2 regions of the Methylobacterium sp. E-016 genome follow, and region 1 is predicted to be linked to the other one. Evidence: predicted binding sites of a transcription regulator. Region 1 holds the regulator's gene; the other holds the start of a gene.
The links. The regulator LexA, encoded in region 1, represses DNA repair genes until DNA is damaged. The targets are predictions, from matches to a motif close to TGTTCNNNNTGTGTTCNG.
Positions count from the first base shown of each region.

Region 1 (3,479 bases):
CGTAGCCGGTCATCGGCTCCATGTTCCAGTCGGAGATCACGAGGCCGTACTTGCGGCCCTTGAGGCGCGCCAGCGCGGCCGTGCCGTCGGAGGCGTCGTCGACCTCCTCGAAGCCGAGCTGCTTGAGCAGGTTGCGGATGATGCGAACCATCGTCTGGTAGTCGTCGACGACCAGGATCGGCATGCTGAGATCGAGGGCCATGGTCAAACTGCTCCGGTGTCTCCGAATCGCCGGCTCGGCCGTCGGCGTCGGTCACGCAATGTCGGGAGGCGCTGTCGCTGGTCGCACCTCATGCCCGGGACGTTACGCCGGGCGGCATTGCGAAGCGGTTAATCGCGCTGCGATCGGCGCATCCACTCGGATAGGCGGCGCGGTCGCCTTTACCGACGCGCTCGGCTGCGTGATGACGATGCCCCCAGCCGCGACGTCGCCCGGACGCCGCGGCAGAGCGGGCAGCCCGCCGGCACCGGCCCGGCCGCGGAGAAGGATCGCCGCCCCATGCGCAAGGTCGTCATCAGCGAGTTCATGGACGAGGCCGCGATCGCGGCGGAGCTCGCGGGGTTCGAGACGCTCTACGATCCGACCCTGGTCGACCGGCCGGACGCCCTGCGCGCGGCGCTCGCGGGCGCGTCCGGGCTGATCGTCCGCAACCGCACGCAGGTGCGCGCGGGCCTGCTCGCGGCGGCACCCGACCTCAGGGTGGTGGGCCGCCTCGGCGTCGGGCTCGACAACATCGATCTGGCCGCCTGCGCCGCCCGCGGGATCGCCGTCCATCCCGCGACCGGCGCCAACGACGGCGCGGTGGCCGAGTACGTGATCGGCACCGCGTTGCTGCTGCTGCGCGGCGCCTACGGCGCGAGCGCGCAGGTCGCCGCGGGCGCGTGGCCGCGCAACGCGCTGATGGGACGCGAGATCGCCGGCAAGCGCCTCGGCCTCGTCGGCTTCGGCGCGATCGCCCGCGAGACCGCCCGCCGTGCGGCGGCCCTCGACATGACCATCGCCGCCTTCGACCCGCACCTCGCGCCCGACGACGCCGCGTGGCGCCCGGCGCACGGCGCGGTGGCGAGCCTGGCCCTCGACGCGCTGGTCGCAACGAGCGACGTGCTCTCGCTGCACGTGCCGCTGACCGAGGCGACGCGCGACATGATCGGGCCGGCGGCGATCGCGCGGATGCGGCCGGGCGCGATCCTGATCAACGCCGCCCGCGGGGGCGTCGTGGACGAGGCCGCGGTCGCCGCGGCGCTTCGGTCCGGGCACCTCGGCGGGGCGGCGCTCGACGTGTTCGCCCGGGAGCCCGTGGACGCCGCGGGCGGCGCGGCGCTGATCGACGTGCCGAACCTCATCCTGACCCCGCACATCGCCGGCGTGACGCGGGAATCGAACGTGCGCGTCTCGGCGGTCACCGCCCGCGCCGTGCGCCGCAGCCTCGAGGGCTGAGCCCCGCAGCGCAGCGATCGAAAAGGGGCTCGGCGCGCGACGAAATTCGACGCACCGGTCGGATCGGCCGATGAGAACCCTTGCGGAACACTTGACGAACGTTTAACGTGTTCGTGTTTTGTTTCTGCGGCTCCACCTTCGTGTGGCCGCGCATTCTTGCGAGCCGCGCCGATGCTGACCCGTAAACAGCTGGATCTCCTGCGATTCATCGACGAGCGGATGCGCGAGGACGGTGTTCCGCCGTCGTTCGACGAGATGAAGGATGCCCTCGATCTCAAGTCGAAATCCGGCATCCACCGGCTGATCACCGCCCTGGAGGAGCGCGGCTTCCTGCGCCGGCTTCCGAATCGGGCTCGGGCGATCGAGGTGCTGCGCATGCCCGACGGCGCCGGCCGCTCCAGCGCGCCCGCCCCGGTGCCGGCAGCTCCCGCCGCGCCGCGCCGGTTCACCCCGAGCGTGGTCGAGGGCGGGCGCTCGAAGGCCGTGCCGCCGCGTCCTTCCACGACGCAGATGGTCGACGACAGCGGTCGCGCGGTGTCGATCCCGGTGATGGGCCGGATCGCGGCCGGCACGCCGATCTCGGCGATCCAGAACCAGAGCCACGCGATCACCATGTCGCCGGACTTCCTGGCCGGCGGCGAGCACTACGCCCTGGAGGTCCGCGGCGACTCGATGGTCGAGGCGGGCATCCTCGACGGCGACCTCGTGGTCATCCGCAAGCAGGACACCGCCAACACCGGCGACATCATCGTGGCGCTGATCGACGACGAGGAGGCGACGCTGAAGCGGCTGCGCCGTCGCGGCTCCTCGATCGCGCTCGAAGCCGCGAACCCGGCCTACGAGACCCGCGTGCTCGGGCCGGATCGGGTGCAGATCCAGGGCCGCCTGGTTAGCCTCGTGCGCCGTTACTGAAGGGTCTCGCCCGGCATCTCCGGGTTCGGGCCGTCCGCGGCCGGATCGTCGGGTGCCGGGTCGGCGTCCTCCGCCCGGGGGGGCGGTACGGCCATGCCCTGGAACGGGACGTCCTTCGGCTTGGGCTCGGCCGCGGGCGACGATCCGCCCGCTGCCGCGTCATCCGTTCCCTGGGGCGGGGGACGGACCATCGCGGGGCGCCACGGCAGCGTCCGTCCCGGCTCATGCGTGTCGGCCAGAATGAAGCCATTCGACTCGACGCGGATCGCCACGGCGCCGTGGCTGGCGAGGTAGGCGCGATCGATGACGAGGGCGGCGGCGCAGCCCGGCGGTGCGGCGAGCGCCGTGATCAGCACCGAGGCCTTGGCGCAATCCTGCGCGAAGCCGCGGCGATCCTTCAGAAGCGCCACCGCGCGCCCGTCGGCCAACCGAAGCGTGCATCCGATCCGGTCACAAACGGAACCGCCCGTCGCCTGCGCGCCCGGCCTGCCGTCGCCGTCGGCCTTCAGCCACTGCTCCAGCACGAAGTTCGACGGCCGCCCGAGGGCGACGAGGCTGCCGTCGGCGCGGCGCACCGCCGCCCCGCTGCCCTGGCGGTCGACGTAGATGTCGTAGCGGGCCGGCATCGTCGCCAAGCCGAGCCCAAGCAGCGCCGGCGGCAGGGCGAGCCAGCGTAGGCGCGAGACCGGGAGCGTCGCGAGCAGCAGCCCCGCGGCGAGGCACCCGAGCGCGGCGGTGCCGAAGGCCGGGACCACGACGTTGGCGCGCCCGAGCCCCTGGATCCAGCTGGAGATGGTCAGCATGCCGCGCACCGCCAGTCCCATCAGCCACCAGACCGGCTGGTCGAGGGCGAACGGGTAGGCGACGATGCCCAGCACCGCCGCCGGCATCACCGCGAGCGAGACCAGCGGCAGGGTGAGCGCGTTGCCGATCAGCCCGAAGGGTTGGACGGTCTGGAAGTGGTAGGTGGCGAAGGGCGCGGTCGCGACCTGCGCCACGAGCGTCGTGCCGAGGGTGCCGACCACCGTCGTCAGCGACAGCGCGATCAGCCGGCCGATCCGCCCGGCCCCGTCGCGGCGGAACATCCCTCCATCGATCAGGCGGGCGCAGGCGATGAGGCCGGCCACCG
Region 1 covers NZ_JAKSYF010000072.1:68,761-72,239, reverse strand. The annotation lists gene MKK68_RS07645 (response regulator) at 1-202, opposite strand, end outside; gene MKK68_RS07640 (NAD(P)-dependent oxidoreductase) at 500-1,438, shown strand; gene lexA (transcriptional repressor LexA) at 1,610-2,350, shown strand; gene MKK68_RS07630 (ComEC/Rec2 family competence protein) at 2,344-3,479, opposite strand, start outside.

Region 2 (3,479 bases), on a different contig from region 1:
AGGCGCCCTCCCCGGTCATCCGCTTGCCGAACGTGGCGTCGTATTCGCGGCCGCCGCGGGCCTGCTCGACCAGGGAGAACACGTGGCGCTGCCGCCCGGGATAGTGCTCGGCGAACCAGTCGGCGACGAGGTCCTTCAGCTCGTGCGGCAGGCGCAGCAGCACGTGGTTCGCCTCCCGCGCGCCGCAGGCGCGGGCCTCCGTCATGATCGCCTCGATCTCGTGGTCGTTGAGCGAGGGGATGATCGGCGCGACGATCACCATCACCGGCACGCCGGCTCGGCTGAGCGCCCGGATCGCCTCCAGGCGCTTGCGCGGATGCGGCGCGCGCGGCTCCATCTTCCGGGCGAGCACCGGATCGAGGGTCGTCACCGACATCGCCACCTTCACGAGGTTCCGCTCCGCCATCCCGGCCAGGATGTCGATGTCGCGGGTGACGAGGTTCGACTTCGTCACGATGCCGACGGGATGGCGCAGGCGGGCCAGCACCTCGAGGATCTCCCGGGTGATGCGGTGCTCGCGCTCAATCGGCTGATACGGGTCGGTCGCCGTTCCGAGAGCGATGGTCCGCGGCGCGTAGCCCGGCGCCGACAGCTCCCGCTCGAGCAGGCGCGCGGCGTCCGGCTTGGCGAAGAGCTTCGTCTCGAAGTCGAGCCCGGGCGACAGGCCGGCATAGGCGTGGTTCGGCCGGGCGAAGCAGTAGACGCAGCCGTGCTCGCAGCCGCGATAGGGGTTGATCGAGCGGTCGAACGAGATGTCGGGCGAGGTGTTGCGGGAGATGATCCCGCTCGCCCGCTCCAGCGTCACCTCTGTGCGTCTGGCCGGTGCGGGCTCGTCCGCCGGCCAGCCGTCGTCGGCGGCCTCGCGGCGGATCGCCTCGAAGCGCCCGCCCGGGTTGGCGGTGGCGCCCCGGCCGCGCAGCGTTTCCGACGTCGCGGCGAGCCGGCGTCGCGGCGTGGATTCGGCGCCGAGCGGAGGACGGGGTGTGGACATCGGACTGGCAGCACCCCGGCGGAAGCGTGTTTCACATGGAACATAACAGGAACGAGGCCGGTCGGATACGCCTCGATTTTAGGCAGTTTCTCGGGCTTTGTGGCTGTGGTGCAACGCTGGGCCGCCGCGTCGAGCCGGCCTGCCCGCGCCCGGCGAAAATACGGTATGCGCGGCCATGATCTCCGCCCTGGTTCATGTCGCCGACCCCGGCGATGCCGATGCGATCGACCGTCTGGCCGACACCCTGGGCGCCCTCGTCGGAGGCGTGGCCGCCGGGCTCGTGGGTGACGCCGTGATCGTCGCCGCCGCGATGGGCGAGGCGGTCGACACGATCGCCGACGCGACCGGCGCGACCCTGGTGGTGCCGCCGCGCGGATCGGACCGGTGGTTCGCCGGCGCGGCGGTCGCGCGCCGCGACTGGGTGCTGTGCCTGGAGGCGGGCGACGTGCCCGGCGACGGCTGGATCCGCACCCTCGACCGGTTCGTCGGCACAGCGCCGGCCGACGCCCTGGGGCGATTGTCCCGCCCGCATGCCGGGCTGGCGACGCGGCTGGCCATTCGGGCCGAGGCGCTGCTCGGCGCGGGTGCGGCGCGGCCCGGCGACCTCGTCCGCCGCGATCGCCTCACCGAGATCGGAACCTTCGCCCCGCGGCTGGTGCCGCGGCGCCTGATCGCGCGGATCGACCGGATGTGATCCTCAGGCCGTGAGCGAGGCGCCCCGCCGCAGGTGCTCGTCCAGGCGCGGCATGATCTCGACGAAGTTGCAGGGGCGGTGCCGGTAGTCGAGCTGGCTGACCAGGATCCCGTCCCAGGCGTCGCGGCAGGCGCCCGGCGAGCCCGGCAGCACGAAGACGTAGGTGGCGTTGGCGACCCCGGCCGTCGCCCGCGACTGCAGCGTCGAGGTACCGATCTTGTCGTAGGAGATGCGGTGGAACACCGCCGAGAAGCCGTCCATCCGCTTCTCGAACAGCGGCTCCAACGCCTCGGGCGTGACGTCGCGGCCGGTGAAGCCGGTGCCGCCGGTGGTGATCACCACGTCGATTCCGGGATCGCGCGTCCAGCCCTCGACCGTCCCGCGGATCGCCGTCGCCTCGTCCGGCACGATCGCGCGCGCCGCGAGCCTGTGGCCGGCCTCGGTCAGCCGCTGCACCAGGGTGTCGCCGGAGCGGTCGTCCTCCGGCCGGCGCGTGTCCGAGACGGTCAGCACCGCGATCGACAGGGGGACGAAGCTGCGGGCAGGCGTATCGGGCATCGGGCCGTCTCCGGGTTGAACGACCGGAATATGGGCGCCCGCCCGCGATTGTCCCATCCTTCCCGGCGTGCGGCGCGCGGGCCGAGGCGCGCCGAACCCGCGATCCATGGTATCGGCACCGATCAGCGACCCCTGTCCGTTCGAACGCGCGGTGCCCTCATGGATGCGACCCCCGTCCGCCTCACCAGCCTCGCCCACGGCGGCGGCTGTGGCTGCAAGCTCGACCCGGCGATCCTGCGGTCGCTGCTCGCCGACCAGCCGATCGCCGGCCCGTTCGAGCGCCTGCTCGTCGGCAACGAGACCGCCGACGACGCCGCGGTCTGGGCGCTCGACGACGGCACCTGCGTCATCGCCACCACCGACTTCTTCACGCCGATGGTCGACGACCCGCGCGATTTCGGCCGGATCGCCGCTACCAACGCGATCTCCGACGTCTACGCCATGGGCGGCCGCCCGATCATGGCGCTGGCCATCCTCGGGATGCCGGTCGGCAAGATCGCGCCCCAGATCGTCGCCGAGATCCTGAAGGGCGGCGCGGCGACCTGCGCCGAGGCCGGCATCCCGATCGCCGGCGGGCACTCGATCGACACGCCGGAGCCGATCTACGGCCTGGCGGTGATCGGCACCTGCCGCCGCGAGGACGTGCGCCGCAACGCCGACGCGCGGGTCGGCGACGCGCTGATCCTGACCAAACCCCTCGGCGTCGGCGTCTATTCCGCCGCGATCAAGCGCGACGCCCTGCCGGAGGGCGGCTACGCCGCGTTCGTCGCGACGACGACGCTGCTGAACAAGGTCGGCACCGAGCTGGCCGCCGACCCGGACGTGCACGCCATCACCGACGTCACCGGCTTCGGCCTGCTCGGGCACGGCCTCGAGTTCGCGCGCGGCGCCGGCTGCCGCCTCGTGATCGACTGGCCGTCCGTGCCGCTGCTGCCCTCGGCCGAAACGCTCGCCCGGGACGGCTTCGTCACCGGCGCCTCCCACCGCAACTGGACCGCGTTCGGCGGCGAGGTCGCGCTGGAGGACGGCTTCCCCGAATGGGCGCGGCACCTGCTTACCGATCCGCAGACCTCGGGCGGCCTGCTCGTCGCCTGCGCCCCCGAGCGCGCAGACGCGATCCTCGCCCGCATCCGCGCCGCCGGGCATCCGGCGGCGGCGATCGTCGGGCGGGCGGAGGCGGGCGCGGCGGGAATTCGCGTCGCCGGCTGATCCCAGGGCCGGAAGGTGATCGAAACC
Region 2 covers NZ_JAKSYF010000007.1:997-4,475, reverse strand. The annotation lists gene MKK68_RS00200 (PA0069 family radical SAM protein) at 1-991, opposite strand, end outside; gene MKK68_RS00195 (hypothetical protein) at 1,167-1,685, shown strand; gene moaB (molybdenum cofactor biosynthesis protein B) at 1,689-2,243, opposite strand; gene selD (selenide, water dikinase SelD) at 2,403-3,452, shown strand.
Region 2: MKK68_RS00200 (PA0069 family radical SAM protein) is a predicted target of LexA. The motif match lies at 1,028-1,045, and genes of this name have one in related genera.